2 regions of the Peribacillus simplex NBRC 15720 genome follow, and region 2 is predicted to be linked to the other one. Evidence: riboswitches for the same ligand, from Rfam matches in the RefSeq annotation. Region 2 holds a riboswitch; the other holds the start of a gene.

Region 1 (9,129 bases), 2.5 Mb from region 2:
GCCAACTATCATTGTCCCTGGAGGTGTTACTCTTCCACCTACAAATGGAGAAGACGCAGGAAAGATTCAAACAATTGGGGCAAGATACGCAAACAACGAAATTACTTTACAAGAAGCTGCCGATCTCGGATGTCGTGCTTGTGCTACACCAGGAGGTGGATGTCAATTTCTTGGAACAGCTGGCACCTCCCAAGTAGTTGCAGAAGCCATTGGAATGGCATTACCTCACTCGGCACTAGCACCTTCAGGTCAGCCAATATGGATGGAGATGGCTAAGCAATCAGCACGTGCAGCTTTAGAATTGGAGAAGAAAAAGATATCTACCAAAGATATTATTACGGATAAAGCGATAGAAAATGCTATGGTGATTCACGCAGCTTTCGGAGGTTCAACAAATTTATTACTTCATATCCCAGCAATTGCTCATGCAGCTAATTGTAAGATACCCACTGTTGAAGATTGGACTAGAATCAATAAGAAAGTTCCTCGCTTAGTCGATGTACTACCAAATGGTCCTGTTGGTCACACAACCGTTAAGGTATTCCTAGCAGGTGGGGTTCCAGAGGTTATGCTTCATTTAAGAAAATTAGGTGTCTTGCATGAAGATGTACTAACAGTTACCGGAGAAACCCTTGGTGCAAACCTCGATTGGTGGGAAAAATCAGAAAGACGTGCAATGATGAAAAAACAATTGTTAGAAATTGATGGAATTAATCCTGATGATATTATCATGGACCCAGTCAAAGCAAAAGAAAAAGGTCTAACTTCTACTGTTACATTCCCGAAAGGAAATATTGCTCCTGAAGGATCAGTAATTAAATCAACTTCCATTGATTCATCTGTGGTAGGAGAAGACGGAGTGTATCGACATACAGGAAAAGCTAAAGTCTTTACTTCAGAAAAGGCAGCTATAAAAGCTATTAAAACAGGAGGCATTAAAGCAGGAGATATAATGGTTGTTATGGGCGGTGGTCCTTCAGGAACCGGGATGGAGGAAACATATCAACTAACATCGGCATTAAAACATTTGTCTTTTGGAAAACATGTCTCCTTGATTACAGATGCGCGTTTTTCGGGTGTTTCTACTGGCGCATGTATTGGACATATTGGACCTGAGGCATTGGCTGGGGGAGCAATTGGAAAATTGCGTGATGGAGATGTAATTGAAATCATTGTTGACCGCAATCAGTTAGTGGGTTCCGTTAATTTTGTTGGAACTGAGAATGAAAGGCTTTCTTTAGAAAAAGCAACTAAAGTCTTGAAAGAACGTGACCTTCATCCAGACCTCAAACCGGATCCTGGTCTGCCAGATGATACTCGTTTATGGGCTGCGCTTCAATCAGTAAGTGGAGGAACTTGGCGCGGAAATATCTATGATACAGATCGAATTATTGAAGTTCTAAAAGCTGGAGTAAAAGCCTTAGGTGAAGAAAAAACACTAGTTCAAAATTAATCTATTATTGCACAACTTTAAAACACATTTAAGACCTTGCTTTTTAAACTTCATAGTTTATTCTTCCAATTTATTAAATAGTTAGGAGACTGGGTTTTAGGTGTACGTTAAAATTTTGTTATAGATTCAAATGAAAGCGATTTCTATATATCGTTTTTTCAAATAACTACACTTTATGACTAGTAAACAAAATAGCATAAGCATCCTAGAGTTACTTACTAATTAAAATATAGGGTCAGCATTTTAGTAAGTTGAGCAAATAGAAATATTTTAATTATTTTTTTGGAGGTTTATTATGCCATTACTTATAGTAGCGATTGGGATTATACTGTTGCTAATTTTGATTACTGGATTCAAATTAAATACATTTGTTTCATTAATTATTGTATCTTTTATTGTATCTTTAGCGCTAGGAATGCCTCTAGGAAATGTTGTTACATCAATTGAAGGTGGATTAGGAGGTACACTTGGTCATATTGCTTTAATATTTGGACTTGGTGCAATGCTTGGTAGGTTAATTGCTGATGCAGGGGGAGCCCAGCGTATTGCAATGACCTTAATTAACAAATTTGGAGAAAAAAGAATTCAGTGGGCTGTTGTAGTTGCTTCGTTTATTGTGGGTATAGCACTATTTTTTGAAGTAGGATTAGTTTTATTAATTCCAATTGTATTTTCAATTGCGAAAGAATTAAGAGTTTCTATTTTGCACCTAGGTATTCCTATGGCTGCAGCCTTATTAGCAACTCATAGTTTCTTACCCCCACATCCAGGGCCAACAGTAATAGCTGGTGAATATGGTGCAGATATTGGATTAGTTTTACTTTACGGTATTATTGTCGCAATACCAACCGTCATTTTAGCAGGCCCTCTATATACTAAGATTGCTAAAAAAGTTGTACCTGATGCATTCAACAAAACAGGTAATATAGCTTCTTTAGGCGAACAAAAAACATTCCAACTTGAAGAAACACCAGGTTTCGGTATAAGTGTATTGACTGCAATGTTCCCCGTTTTATTAATGGCTATATCTACAATTCTTGATATGATTCAAAAATCAGTAGGGTTTGAAGGTAATACATTAATAGAAATTGTTCGTCTTATAGGAAACCCTTCGTCTGCAATGTTGATATCTTTATTTCTAGCATTCTATACAATGGGAATAGCAAGAAATACTCCAATAAAAGAAGTGATGAATTCTTGTACGTCATCAATTGCAGCAATTGGTATGATGCTATTAATTATTGGAGGTGGGGGTGCTTTCAAGCAAGTACTAATTGATGGTGGTGTAGGGGATTATGTAGCAGAATTATTTACAGGAACTTCAATGTCACCTATCATACTTGCTTGGTTAGTTGCTGCGATATTACGGATATCTTTAGGATCAGCCACAGTTGCAGCTATGTCCACTGCAGGATTAGTTATTCCAATGATGGCTCAATACGATGCTAATTTAGCCTTAGTAACTCTTGCAACTGGAGCAGGTAGCTCAATTTGCTCGCATGTTAATGATGCAGGATTTTGGATGATTAAAGAATATTTTGGGTTAAGCATGAATGAAACATTTTCAACATGGACAATCCTTTCCACTATTACTTCTGTAGCAGGTTTAGGGTTTATTTTATTATTAGATGCATCCTTAATTATCTCGGGAGCAGTAATAATTCTCATTAGTATAGTAGCAATATATTTCAGTATGTTTGACCGATCTAAGGATAAAAGAAACGCTTTGGGGATATAAAGGCATAAAACCTTTTGGAAAACAAGGGGACGGTTTGAGACCAGTGAAAAAGTCTATTTAAAGAAAAGATGGAAGTTGATAACCTACTATTATGTAGATAATCAACTTCTCTTTTTTTATAGTGTATTGATGAAAATGTCTGTTGCAACTTCTTCTACAATCTGTTACTGTAGCTGAACAAAAGATAGAAACAGGAAGAGCAAACCTACTGTTCTTACTCTTTTGGTTTTCGTGCAAAAACTTCAGGACAATTGCAATTAATCTCTAAATCTTGGACATCTATCGCCTGGTTGGACCGGAAGTAGAATATATACTAAGAAACTCAGAAAGCCGGGGATTCATTATTTCAATTGGAAACGCTTTCTTGGAACGTGACTTTCAAAAAGGCGATAAATTAGCTGTCATGTTAAAGAATCATGCTGCTTATGACAAGGGTGCCGCACGAGCAGCTGCATGACAAGAAAAATCCACCTCTTATATATTATCGAGCTTCTTATGCCAACCATTAGTTATGACTGAGACCCCTGCTTTAATTTTAAAACACATTAAAAAGCCTAATTGATAGGCTTTTCAACTAGATAATTGTCTCTACTTCTTCTTTTGAATATTATTTCCCAATTATTTCAAAGCATTTTTAGCTGCTCTACTTTTTTTGAGTTGTTTTTGTTCCTTATAAATTTTTTTCAACGAGGTTACTGGTACAATTTCATTTGCAAAGACTATCTGTTGGTTTGGGTGTATTTCTATGATAGTTCTAGAAAATTTAATGATTATATTACATCAGAACGAAATCTTTTATTTATTTCATTGGTTAATAACGATATAAAACTGGGATCAATTTCTAATTTTTTTGCTTTAAGATAGGGATTAATTAATAATTCATTGCTTAACTTTTGAAGCAATATTATTCCCCCTTTCAACACTTTTTTAGAACTCTCAATTCTTTCCTTACCACGCACCTTATCTGTACGGCTTGTATTTTCTGTTGTGCTGTAAATTTGGCCATAAAGAAACTGCACCTCCAATTGTTAGATATGTCTAACAATTGGAGGTGCAGTTCAAAAGTAACCATGTTTTCTTTTTACTCATATAGCGGTGTCTACAATAAAAGTTATTTATTGATAAATTCTTTGTTAATTTTTTCAGCCTCAGCCATGTATTCTGTTTTAATCCCGCTCTTAACTCCCCACCAAAAGAAGCCAAGTGCTATACATGCGATGACCACCATATCCCAGCCAAATGTAAGAATATTTTTTCCGCCGAACTTCTCACTTCCAATATAAGAAATGAAAATCATACAACCTAAGTAAAGCAGCATCCAAACACCTGATAAAAATTGTTTTTTGAATCCATTCCACTTATTTTTAGCTTGATAATAAAAGTAAATAGGTAATCCAATTGCAATGATGAAAACGACTTCTCCTGTTAATGGCCAACGCGCCCAGTATAAAGTAAGCGATGCGAAAACAAATCCACAAGGTGCAATAATAGAAGCTCCTTTTAAGTGAAATGGACGATTAAAATGAGAAGCTGTACGTCTTAATGTTGTCAATGCAACTGGCCCCATAATGTACGAGATAAGTGTAGCAACTGAAATCACTTCAGCAAGTACGCCCCATCCGCGGAATAAAAATAAAAAGATAAAACATACGCCTAAGTTTAATAACATCGCTGGACGAGGAACACCATAAAGTGGATGTAATGTACCAAAGATATTCGGTAAGTACCCATTTTTCTGCATTCCATAAAGCATACGTGAAGTTGTAGCTGTGTAAGTAGCTCCTGTACCAGACGGTGATACAAACGCATCTACATACAATACAATCGCTAACCAGTTAAGACTAAGAGCAATTGCCAAATCAGCAAAAGGTGAATTGAAATTCAGATGACTCCATCCGTTCACGATCATAGACGGATCAACTGCACCGATAAACACAACTTGTAAAATAACGTATATAAAACCTGCAATTAGAATAGACCCAATAACAGCAATAGGTATAGACTTATTCGGCGACTTCGCTTCGCCTGCCATATTTACGGGACTTTGAAATCCATTAAACGCAAACACGATACCAGAAGTAGCTACTGCTGTTAAAACGCTTGCCCAACCATATGGTGCGATACCTTGAGAACTTGTAAAGTTTTCACCATGAAATCCAGCAAAAAATAACGATCCTGCCATTACACCTGGAACAATTAATTTAAAAATAGTAATAAATGAATTTGCCTTAGCAAAAAGGTTAACTGTCCAATAGTTGACGAAGAAATAGAACAATAATAGTAAAGAAGCTATGAATAATCCTTTAGTCGTTAAGATATTGTTATCAACTAAAGAATGAGACCAACTGGCCCATTCCCAAGGCCACGTACTCATATATTGTACTGAAGCAATTGCCTCAACTGTAATAGTCGAAGCGATAGATATCCAGTTCGCCCACGCAGCTAAAAATCCAATAAAAGAGCCATGCGAATATTGAGGATACTTAACCATTCCTCCAGCTTCAGGAAACATTGCCCCAAGCTCTGCGTAAGATAATGCAATAAATAAAATTACAACCATACCGATAATCCAAGAAAAAATAGCTGCTGGTCCAGCAATCTGGGCAGCTTTCCACGCTCCGAACAACCAACCAGAGCCGATAATAGAACCAATACCTGTCATAGTTAAAGCAAAAGTACCCATCTTTCTATGCATATTACTCATCTCTACCTACACCTCTTCCTAGGAAAATAAAAAACACTTGATCTATAAATCAAGTGTTTGCCCAGGCGCGCGGCTTATACTCTATATGCTCCCCCATGGTACTCCATGTTGCGCCAGTTACATATAGGAAAATAGTTTTTTTTTAGTATATAGGATTATTTTAAATTTCACAATACTTGAAAAATATTTATATTTTATATATAATCTTATTTATTTTTCGTAATTTCCTATCGATATTCATTTTAATTTGATAAAATTAGGTGAATTAAAGTTCAAAAACAAACATTCGATTTCCAGAACACATGCTACATCAATATAATCATTTCTCTTCAACATTATACTTAAAAATCTTTAAGAGCTTATATGCGCAAAATAAACCGTTCATATTTTACAAATTATATCCCAACAACATTTACATAGAAGTCATGAATCAGTTAGTTAATACTCCATACCTTTATTGAGCATTTTTCTACAATAACTGTTCTTTTCTTCCTCAAAAAAAAGCCATGCACAAGTTGGGGAAAATACCTGAGGGATGAAGATCTCTCTTTATCTCTCTTTGTTTTGTCCACAATTTATGCACAACTTTAATTAGTGTCTATTATATTTAACTAATGTGAAACACACTCGGCATAGCTAGAGTAATGAACGTAGATTAAATTTCCTTAAACAAGATGATGTCCCTAAATCCTTATAATAGAATAACTCGTATCACTCATCTTTTTATTGAAATGGCACGAGGCTTCTTAACTGGAAATATCATCATCGGATTTAACATCCAATGGTGTTCGTTTATCCATTTTCAGTATGTAATAACTTGCTGCGACCAAGGCTAGGAAAACGATCCCGACAACCAAGGAAATCCGGGTACTGGGATTGAACCAAATACCAACCAGCACCATCAGTAAAAAGGCAATTATCGCATAGTTACTGTAAGGGGCCAACGGCATTTTGAACGGTTTTTCCCTCCCACTTCTTAAATACCGTTAGAGATTCTGGAAAGTACCGATCAATCCACTTTAATGCCAAGCCAATTCCGGAGAGAAGCCCACCACCTGAAAGGGGAACAATTACATCTGTTAGATTAGGAAGATCCTCTAACAATTCCAAGCCAATTGTCCCTTGTCCAGCCATGACGTGAGGATCATCAAATTGAATCACCGTTAATCCTTTCCCTCTTTCCAGCTCATAGCAACGCTCTCCTGCGGCATCTTGGCTATCACCAACTATCTCAATTTGAGCTCCCAGTCTTTTTAATGAATCTATTTTTGCTTTTGGTACTCGATTTGAAATGCATACAACAGCATCAATCCCTATTTTTTTTGCCACATATGCTACAGCAATACCATGGTTCCAGTTGAAAAAGTTGCAACCCCACGTTTTTTTCTTTTCACTCAAGCTGAGTATCTTATTGGCGGCTCCCCTTACTTTAAATGCTCCAACCTCATGAACATTTTCAAGCTTTAAAAAAACAGGACGGCCAGTTTTTTCTGATAGTATAGTAGATTGAATCAATGGAGTTCTACTTACAATTTAAGCGATTCGATTTCTTGCTTCCCAAACATCACGAATTTTCATATCTTTTCTTTCCTTTGTTAGTTTTGCATTAGTCATGTTATCCTCCCCCTCCTTGATTATTATTCTAGGTGTTCATAAGGTAAATACTAATTCCCTTCTATAAGATATATCAATTGTAAATACTGACTATAAAAGGGTGAAACTTTTCATACAATTTGTTTTATAAAACTATTATATTGAGTTTACATAATAACTAAAAAAGATGAATCCAACCCAATACTGTAGCCATTTCCATCGATTATCCATGTATTCTTAAAAAAAACTTCAAAATTTGCCTTGCAATAAAAAGGATTCCCTGTTATATTACAGTCAATTAAATATTTTCTTACTTCATACTTTTTGAAGTGAGGATAGAGGAGCAAAGACCATTAGTACACATTTTGAGGAGAATGAGATCCTATGACTATTGTGGAAAGGGGAATTTGCCGAAGCGGAAAGAATCTCATGTTCTTGAAGCTGGTTCTGCTATTGAATAAATACAGGACTGTCATATAGGAAACTATATGGAGGGCTATCTTACGCGCGGAAACATTTTTTTGATAAATATTGTTTCTACTGCAGCAGCGAATCCTCGTTGTTGCTTTTTTGCGTTTACTCCTGAAAGGCCCTAACCACCTCTGAATTTTTTAAAAAAATTATACAAAAGGGTGTGAAGTTATGAATTTTGGCCAAGTTTTAACCGCAATGGTTACCCCATTTAATCATAATAATGAGGTTGATTTTAATGCTACGCGAACTTTAGTAAATTATTTAATTGCTAATGGTTCTGATGGTTTAGTTATAGCTGGTACAACTGGAGAGTCTCCAACATTAACTGCAGAAGAAAAAGTAGATTTATTCAAAATTGTTGTAGAAATTGTTGATGGAAGAGTTCCAGTCATAGCTGGAACTGGCTCAAATAACACGAAAGCTTCTATCAGCTTAACAAGGCAAGCAGAGGCAGCAGGAGTCGACGGAATTATGCTCGTTACCCCCTACTATAACAAGCCGTCTCAAGAAGGATTATTTCAGCACTTTAATGCTATTGCCCATTCAACATCATTACCGGTAATGCTTTATAATATCCCAGGACGGAGTGTTGTAAACATGTCAGTAGAGACGATTGTTAGTCTCTCAAAAATTAACAATATTGTGGCAGTAAAAGAAGCAAGTGGTGACTTAGATGCCATGGCACAAATCATAAGCAAAACAACTAGTGATTTTACACTGTACAGCGGCGATGACGGGTTAACATTACCGGTTTTAGCCATCGGCGGAACAGGCATTGTTTCGGTTTCTTCACACATAATTGGTAATGAAATGCAAGAAATGATCAATAGCTTTAAAAATGGTGATGTCCATGGTGCCGCTACTACACATCGTACCCTTCTTCCAATTATGAAAGCATTATTTGCTGCACCAAGCCCAGCACCGGTAAAATCAGCATTAAATATGCGGGGGTTAAATGTTGGAGGTGTCCGCTTACCATTGGTCCCTTTAAACTATGAAGAAAAAAGAGCACTACAAATAGCTCTACCCCCTAGTAACGTAGAAGCAATTTTGTTAGATAAATAAACTAATGATTCATTTAGCGAGTCTTGGGATACAGATTTCCTAATTAATAATCATATAAACTGGAGAAATTTTAAAAAGCAGTGCAACTCCGAAAGAAGTGCA
Region 2 (9,129 bases):
CATAAGTAAGGCACAATCCTTCCGAAGGACTGTGTCTTTTTTTGAAGTGTTAAGTTAGCGATCTTACCTGAAGTTCATTCATAACAATACTGGGCTAATGTCTTTCCACGAATAAACTAATAGATCTAATTCAGCGCCAGCCATTTTGATTTTTTCGGTTTTAAGCAATTCAGCACCAAATGCCTCATAGATGTATCGAGATTTATTATCCTCAAGCACCTCTACGAAAATTGTCTTAAATCCCAGTCCTTCGAATTTAAAGAATAATTCTTTGATGAGTCTCTTACCTATCCCCATTCTTTGAAAGTTTTCGAGAATATATATCGCAGTTAAATCACCAGAATCCTCAACTTGATTCGTTTCCCTTTTACCGCCACTAATAAATCCTACTATTTTTCCCTCGTTATTTTCTGCGACATAAATATAATTTCCATCACCGGATATATTCTTTTTCCATAATTCTGTCCTTTGCCCATAAGATAGTTTATCTAAAAAATCACTGGATATTATATTTTTATACGTGGTTCGCCAGCAATCCACATGGACTATCGCTATCTCTTCAGCATCAGCCACCATTGCCTCTCTTATTAGCATATTAGTACCTCCTTTTTTAAGTTTGCTATACGCTCTATTTTTTACTAATATTATCCATTTCGCAAGTGGTTGATAGCTTAATTGTTAATAATTAACTATATATGATACTATTGTCTATAGTTTGTTTAATGTGGGAGAAGGTATGTGATGAAGCGGATTTTCCGTAGTAAAATATTTTATTTATTAATCTTCTTGGTTACTTTGGGGATTGTGCTGATTTTTAATAATGACAAAGAACCAACTGAGAAATTAACTGAAGATGAATTTTTTACGACTTTAGAGGATGGTAAAGTGACATTTTTAGAATTGGAGTCACAAAAAAGTGCTTATGAAATAAGAGGTCGGCTGGTTGGGTATGAAAAGGATCAATACTTTATCGCGTCTGTACCAAATAGTGAAATTTCGCTAGATAGAATGAACAATGCCGTAGGGGAACATGATATAGGAAAAATTGAGTTTAAGCCAGAAGACACAGAGACAAGTGGATGGGTCACTCTTCTTACAACGACCATTCCGTTCATAATTATTTTCATCCTGTTTGTGGTCGTTTTACTAATTACAGTTGTAATAAAAAGATTGAACCGTCCTAGATAATAAACTCTCCATTTTTTCGGAGATAAAACAATAGAATTCGTCGATATATTTCTAATTTCGGAGATAAAACTGTAGAATTCGTCGATATATCTAATTTCGGAGATAAAACAATAGAATTCGTCGATATATCTCATTTCGGAGATAAAACTATAGAATTCGTCGATATATCTAATTTCGGAGATAAAACTATAGAATTCGTCGATATATATCTCATTTCGGAGATAAAACTATAGAATTCGTCGATATATATCTAATTTCGGAGATAAAACTATAGAATTCGTCGATATATATCTCATTTCGGAGATAAAACTATAGAATTCGTCGATATATCTCATTTCGGAGATAAAACTATAGAATTCGTCGATATATATCTCATTTCGGAGATAAAACTATAGAATTCGTCGATATATCTCATTTCGGAGATAAAACTATAGAATTCGTCGATATATATCTCATTTCGGAGATAAAACTATAGAATTCGTTGATATATCTCATTTCGGAGATAAAACTATAGAATTCGTCGATATATATCTCATTTCGGAGATAAAACTATAGAATTCGTCGATATATCTAATTTCGGAGATAAAACTATAAGTTTCGTCGATATTTCTGACTTCTGCAAAAAAAGAGATAAACCTTTAAAATGATATTGAAGATTGCTGAATAGTTTGATAGAATAAAATAAATGAAAAAGACTATGTGCAACTGGCGAAACACGGATAACCGTGAGGGAACACATAGTGTCGTAGCCGTTCGCCTGGGCAGAGGTAAGGGATTTTATCCCTTGCCTCTTTCTGTATATTAACAGATAGTGAAGGTTTAAAGGATGCAGATTTTCATGGGCTTAAAAATCTTGTCAGTATTTTGAAATTTCAAAACTATCATAATCAAAAGAGGAGCAAACAAAATGAGCACAATACTTTTAGAAAAAGTCAAAACGATCAAAGCGTTAAATAATATTGCCGAAAGCGGGCTAAATGTATTCAACAAAGGCGATTTTAAAGTCGACAATGACAGTGAAAACCCTGATGCGATCGTACTTCGCAGCTTTAACATGCATACTATGGAATTCGGCGATCAGTTAAAAGGAATCGCAAGGGCAGGGGCAGGAGTCAATAATATTCCGGTCGACAAATGCACAGAGCAAGGTATTGTCGTTTTCAATACACCTGGTGCTAACGCAAACGCTGTAAAAGAAATGGTGCTAACGTCATTAATGGCTTCATCTCGTAACCTTTTTGCCGGTGTGGCCTGGACAAAGACACTGGAAGGCGAAGGAGAACAAATTCCAAAGCTTGTTGAAGCAGGAAAAAAACAATTCGTTGGTAAAGAAATCAAGGGAAAAACTCTTGGCGTAATCGGTTTAGGAGCGATCGGTGCACTTGTAGCGAATGATGCCCTGGATTTGGACATGGACGTCATTGGGTTTGACCCGTTCATCTCTGTTGATACAGCTTGGAACTTGTCCCGCAATGTACAGCGCGCAATGACAATCGAAGAATTGTTTGCAGAATCTGATTATATTACAGTACACGTTCCATTAACTGACGACACAAGAGGAATGTTTAACCAAGAAACATTCAGCATCATGAAGCCGGGCGTACATATCTTGAATTTCTCACGCGGCGAGCTAGTGAATGAAAATGATATGCAAGCTGCACTTGAAAGCGGAAAAGTAGGCAAGTTCATTACAGACTTCCCGAACGAAAACGTGTTGAAAATGAATAATGTCGTTCCAATTCCGCATCTTGGTGCCTCTACACTAGAATCAGAGGAAAACTGTGCCATCATGGCAGCTCGTCAGTTGAAGACCTTTTTAGAAACAGGGAACATCAAGAACTCTGTGAATTTCCCAAACACTTCCCTTCCTTATACAGGAAACCGTCGTGTGGCAACTTTCCACGAAAACGTTCCTAACATGGTTGGGCAAATCACATTGGCTGTATCTGGCTTTAATCTGAACATCGCTGACATGGTTAACAGAAGCCGTGGGGGATATGCATATACGATCATCGACATTGACGGTGAAGTAAACGGCGATATCATTCCTGGCTTGGAAGAAAAAATCAAACAAATCGATGGCATCGTTACAACTCGTATTATCTAATTGGAACCGGAAGAAAGAAAATAAATAGTGAAAGCCTCAATTCCTTTAAGGAGTTGGGGCTTTTTTTAGGCTTTATTAATGATTTTTGAACAAAAAAAGCCACTTATTGTGGTGATCATATTAAACTGACTCACGTGTTGGGAACTTAGGGATTACAACGAACTCAGCCTGGCACGGGTTATATCGAAATTCTCCAAGATAAAAATCTGTCATGGTTTCACCTCCGTTTTCTCTTCATAATGTACAAACAACATCAAATAGATTGCGAATAGAAGATGCAAATAAAGTGGAATATGCTCATCGTTTTGAACGACAACAAATATGTAAATTCCATATAGCAAAATTGGAATGGTTAAAAGGATTCTGAGCTTAGTCATATGTCATCCTCCCATTTATCCTCAAATATTAATACATCAAGCATTTGTGCCACTTGAAAATCCTTTTCTGCTATCGCGTTTATTAAACTTGTACAATTATTTTCCCTAAGAACATCTGCTAATAATTGTAAATCCATTGTCATTACTGCTGGTTTCATAGTTTCATCCTCCTAATTTACCAAATATTCTGTCACTTCCGTTACTACAATAGTATGAAGTACAGGGAAAACGCTGTCAATCTATATTCCATCTGTACTCATTTTGAATTAATGGATTCAAAAGTTATCTACCAAAATCACTATCTCATATTTATATCTACTTAGTGAGATAGGTAAAATGGTACCTTTCTTTATTCAGAAGGCACCCCCAACAAGGGGAAGCATTGCGGACAGCTGAACACCAGTGAAGATGCCAGGGAGCAACTTGTTGCGAACCTGAATCAATGGAGTCACTTGTGTGCCTATTTTTTTATGTAGCAGTGTATATAAGATATGTAGGCATCTGGATTACATCAAAATGTATTAATATGATGGAAAATTTATTTAAAACATTTGAAAAGATGACGTATCAAAAGTAAAAGAATCGCCCCTATGAAATACAGAGACGATTCCTTATGTTAAACACCCTTTCCACACAGAATGGATTACCCTAAATTGTTCTTCCCAAAAAATTCTGATGCTGATGAAGGATATTCGATGTTAAAAAAGCTCCAACAGGAGGTAATTGCCCGGAGTAGGCATTACCACTAACAGGATATTCATTCAGAGCTATATCAGTAGTGGCAATCCACGATCCAGACTCACCTGCTTGTAGAGAGGGAGGTTTCATAAGAAAGCGTCCTTGTAGAATGAAATGTCGAATCCTAATCTGGAGATCATCAATGATGGTTAAGTTGCCAGAGAATGTGGCGTAAGGTGAATCAAATGCGATTTGTTTGGTGCTTTCATTCCAAAATCCATTAATCGGGATGGGTGTACCACGAAAATTAACCGTACCAACCACCTTATTATCTGTAATGGAGTTAATGGTAAGTGTGCCCCAAATAATCGTTCTGCCAGCTATTGAAGAGTGGATACCCCATACAGATGGGAATGGAAAGCTAACTGAAGCAGTTCCCTGTGAAGTTACCAATGCTACGCCCTCCTTAAAGGTGGTTTATGTTCTGAGGAAGCTCCCTTGTTTAAAGGAACAATCCAGTATATGCAGCACGAACAGAATAATCCAATAAACAAAGGTGAAGTATTACATCCTTGCCTGTAAATGCATTCTTTTCGATCCATTAAATATTGGATACAAAAAAATGGATTGAACAAGTTGGGCAGGAAAGGAATGGAGGGAAATGAGGCGGGAGTGGCGAAAGTAAACTATAGAAATGGTTGCGTTATGAAGAGCATCAAGATCACAATTTGAACGAATCAGATAAAACTGCAAATGAACTTGAAGGATGCTGAAGACAAACGTGTTAAGAGAAGCAGCTTGAAAAAGGATATTGTAATAGATCGTAAAAAAACATGAAGGAGTGACGGATATGCACAAAAGAGATTGTTCCAAAACGAAATGTCAGTGTTTCATCGTACCTAACTACATTCTTGAGAATATGGCACAAAATGAAGTAGAAGAAGCACGGATCAGTTTAGCGAAAAGCCGTCAAATGCGCAGGCGCAGAATTTTGAAAGAATACGATATTGACGGTGTTGTCGCTTTAACGGATGCAGGTTCTGGACGTCAAGGTGAATCTGCCCGCCATGTTTACGATTGCAAGGGAGGAACGAAACTCCGGGAGAATGAGGCTAGGAAAGAAGGAGATCGATCTAGTGGAGATCCTGTCGTTAACGCTGCATACGATTATAGCGGAGTTGTGCGTGACTACTTCAAGAATGTCTTGCACCGTAATTCAATTGATAACCAAGGCCTTGATCTCATTCTGAACGTTCATTATGGGAATAAATTCACGAATGCCTATTGGGACGGAGATGAAATGGTATTTGGTGACGGCGATGGGGTCATCTTTAGCAATTTTGCCAATTCACTCGATGTAATTGGACACGAACTGACACATGGGGTTACGCAGTTCACAAGTGGATTGGAGTATGAAGGTCAGTCCGGGGCGTTGAACGAGCATCTTTCAGATGTGTTTGGAGTTGCCATAAAACAATTTCACTTAAAGCAAACTGCCGGAGATGCCGATTGGCTAATCGGTGCTGATATAATGGGACCAACCCTGAAAGGGCAGGCCCTCCGTTCGATGAAAGCACCAGGTACGGCATTTGACAATAAGTTAATGGGTAAAGATATTCAGCCTGATCATATGAAGAACTTCTATAAAGGAGAACGCGATAATCATGGTGTCCATATCAATAGCGGCATACCAAACAAGGCCTTTTATCTAGTATCCATGGAGATCGGAACGGACAAAGCGGCTTTGATCTGGTTCAATGCGATGCAGAATTTATTTGCAACGGCAAATTTCAATCAATTCGTGCAAATTGTCATCAAAGCAGCGCAAAAACTTGTTGATAGCGGGGAAGTTACGAAAACAGCCATCGAGACAATAGAAAATGCTTTTAAAGCGGTTGGACTGCCTGAGTAGTCATATTCCATGAATAGGAGGCTTCATCTACCATGCATATCAAATTTAGCTGCATAGGGGGATTTGCCAACCTCGACTTGAATTTCCAGATAGATACGGATGAATTGCCGAAAGAGCAAAATGAGGAATTGCAGAACTTAATGAAGACAGCTGACCTTCCTAATGCTGCCGAAAGTAAAATGGCTGGAGTTAAAGCTCAAGGAGCGGACGCGTTTTCATACCAGCTGGATATAGCAGATGAAAAGAAGAAGCAGTCTTTCTCGTTTACTGACATAACAGCTCCAGAGGAAGTACGGCCCTTATTGGATTATCTGCGGAATTTAGCGATTGAAATAAAGATGGCAGAATAACCACGTTCAAAAAAGTCTATCATCCAGATAGACTTTTTTGATGTGTCTTAAAACTTCACAAAAATGTCATTTCATTTCACTTTTATATGGATTTTGGCTGTTTGTTCTCTAAATGGACACAAAATAACAAGAAAATAGCGATCAAGAGTAGCAAATTTGAAAAGGAAATTGGAAAGTATAGCCCTTTGATGGGATTTTGTAAAGAGTTAGCCAATCAAACAGGTAATGCAGTCACAAAAGGGAACGATTTTGGAAAGAGGAAAAAATAGAGCAGTTTTACAAAAAAAGCATAAAATAGGATAATAGTCGCATGGGGGTGAATGACATATCAAGAATGAAAGTGACGATAGACGAAAATAAAAACCCCTAAGTGAGTACGTCCTGGAAGACATCACCTAAGGGCTTGCGAGCAGGAGTATACCTGCCTCTATGTCCAGTATACTCCATAAAAAGGAATAGGGAAATGGGGAGTGAATGGAAGGATGATACGAAAAAACTATTTATTGAATACGGAAACGGTAGGAATGATGGAGCGTTACGATGCCGATGGTGTGGAGATGACTACAGTAGTAGAAGGAGACGGCACATTCCATGTTGCCCAACCGCGCCAGGAAATCCTGAATAACTCGTTAAACCACTTTGGATTGGATCTGGATGGCGGACTTGTAGCAGCCAAATCCGTGCTTGGCGGAAAATACAGACTGCCCGTCTGCATAAACGCCCAGCTGGGAATGGTCTGGTTCTCCTCACGCTCATTCCGGAAAAGAGGAGGAGTCTGGTTTTCCTACATCCACATTCGTGACTTAGAGGAAATGAACGAAAAAGAAACGCTGGTCCACACAAACTATGGACATTGCCTTCCTGTTAACTTAAGCAAAAATCAGCTCGCCTTCAAAAGGGACCAGGCATCCTATCTGCATACGACCTTCCATGAACGCTCTTTAGGCAAAAAGACTTTATATTACGAACCGGGAAGCGGAATCACCTTTTGCAAAGAACCGGGGGAGGTCCATTACAGAGTGAAGGGGAAGGAATGATAATATCAATGAGAGGAAGACCGCCGAATTGGTGGTCTTTTCTTCGGAGTGGATAAAGTGAGAGCAGGTTTTATTTTAGAAAACTCTAAATATAGAAATATAGTTATTGTAAAAAGTGGAATGATACATTATGATTAGTAAAAAGTTAATATTTAGGAAAGGTAGTACATATTTTGAAACGATTATTTGCTATTTTACTATCTTTAGGACTAGTTTTGGGTCTCTCGTTTGGCGCGAATGATGTTGCCAGTGCCAAAACAAAGGTGAAGACGTATAAAAACTGTACAGCATTGAATAAAGACTACAAAGGAGGCGTAGCTCGTACATCTTCCGTTAAAAATAAAGGAGGAAAAACGAAATACAAACCTCACGTTTCAAAGGCCCTATATGATGCCAATAGTTCAAGAGATCGTGATAAAGACTTGATTGCTTGTGAAAGATAAGGATTATTCAAAGAGACCTTTTATAAGAAGTTCTCTGAGTTTGTAGACAAAAGGGGTACCATCTGAATTTTTAAACAAAGTTGATTGGAACGGAAGGTACGAGACTCCTGCGGGAAAAGCGCGTCCAAGGGAGACCCCACAGGCGCTAAGAGCGCCGAGGAGGCTCCCGGACCGCCCGCGGAAAGCGAGTGCCTGGAGTGGAAATCAACGTTCATATTCTACCTCCCTCAAAAAAAATGTAGGCAATCTTAATTAAATATTGAGTTTGTTTACAGTCTGAGAGACCTTTTAAAAGAAAGGTCTCTTTTTATTTAGATTGCTGCTTTACTTAAATGATAAGTGCTCAGGCAGTTTAGGTTTGATGGACGTTCCATTACAGGGTGAAAGGGAAGGAAAAATAATATCAATGAGAGGAAGACCGCCGAATTGGCGGTCTTTTGTATTTCCAACATATCATTGGTCATTACTGTGGCCATCTAGTTTAGTTTTAATGAAATCGATCCAAGTTCTAGTAGCGTATGAGAGACACCCACTAACACCTTAGGAAAAGCTTTATTCCTATACTGGATAGTATGGGAGAGAGGGGGAAAAGAATGAAAAATTAATAAAAAGCTAAAGCCTATACAGATCTTTAGCTTTTTTTCTTATGGTTATTTCTTCCACTAATTACCCCTTTAGTTCAATAAGAAAAACCGATATTAGATCATATTGGTTCATCTTTTTATCTTTCAAACCGTCCAGAATGTGTATTTTCTCGATTTATAAGTGCATCACCAAGATTGATTCTGCTCATAAGTCTCTCATGGTCCGAAGGAAAACGCTCTTTAATGTTTGCAACTCCCTCTATTGTAGGGATACTACCATTAGGCCTAGGACGTTCTTCTCTTTGAAATCCGGGGTGCAAACCACCATCAATCATTACAGGCCTGTCAATTGTATCGTTGTCATCTTTATTATTAGTAGGATTATTAGTTGCGTCTCTATGTGTATCAAGGTTCCCGGCATTATTAAATGGATCAATGTTATTATCTTGTGGC

The links. Region 2 has a riboswitch for ZMP and ZTP ahead of BS1321_RS17770 (phosphoglycerate dehydrogenase). Riboswitches for the same ligand answer to the same signal wherever they lie in the genome.
Positions count from the first base shown of each region.
Region 1: another riboswitch for ZMP and ZTP. It lies ahead of BS1321_RS02580 (glutamate/serine transporter AimA); the one in region 2 lies ahead of BS1321_RS17770 (phosphoglycerate dehydrogenase).

Region 1 covers NZ_CP017704.1:567,439-576,567, forward strand. Annotated here, with positions in the region: gene BS1321_RS02560 (YjhG/YagF family D-xylonate dehydratase) at 1-1,453, shown strand, start outside; gene BS1321_RS02565 (GntP family permease) at 1,749-3,191, shown strand; gene sda (sporulation histidine kinase inhibitor Sda) at 3,962-4,093, opposite strand; gene BS1321_RS02580 (glutamate/serine transporter AimA) at 4,303-5,895, opposite strand; ZMP/ZTP riboswitch at 5,948-6,026, opposite strand; partial or broken gene BS1321_RS02585 (amino acid permease) at 6,642-6,863, opposite strand; gene BS1321_RS02590 (threonine ammonia-lyase) at 6,823-7,410, opposite strand; lysine riboswitch at 7,817-7,995, shown strand; gene dapA (4-hydroxy-tetrahydrodipicolinate synthase) at 8,131-9,027, shown strand.
Region 2 covers NZ_CP017704.1:3,675,806-3,684,934, forward strand. Annotated here, with positions in the region: gene BS1321_RS17760 (GNAT family N-acetyltransferase) at 79-594, opposite strand; gene BS1321_RS17765 (ATP-dependent metallopeptidase FtsH/Yme1/Tma family protein) at 742-1,188, shown strand; ZMP/ZTP riboswitch at 1,880-1,958, shown strand; gene BS1321_RS17770 (phosphoglycerate dehydrogenase) at 2,096-3,295, shown strand; gene BS1321_RS27565 (hypothetical protein) at 3,505-3,672, opposite strand; gene BS1321_RS27570 (hypothetical protein) at 3,669-3,830, opposite strand; gene BS1321_RS17775 (hypothetical protein) at 4,321-4,803, opposite strand; gene BS1321_RS17780 (M4 family metallopeptidase) at 5,201-6,262, shown strand; gene BS1321_RS17785 (protealysin inhibitor emfourin) at 6,295-6,612, shown strand; gene BS1321_RS17790 (competence protein ComK) at 7,095-7,649, shown strand; gene BS1321_RS17795 (excalibur calcium-binding domain-containing protein) at 7,823-8,092, shown strand; gene BS1321_RS17800 (hypothetical protein) at 8,814-9,129, opposite strand, start outside.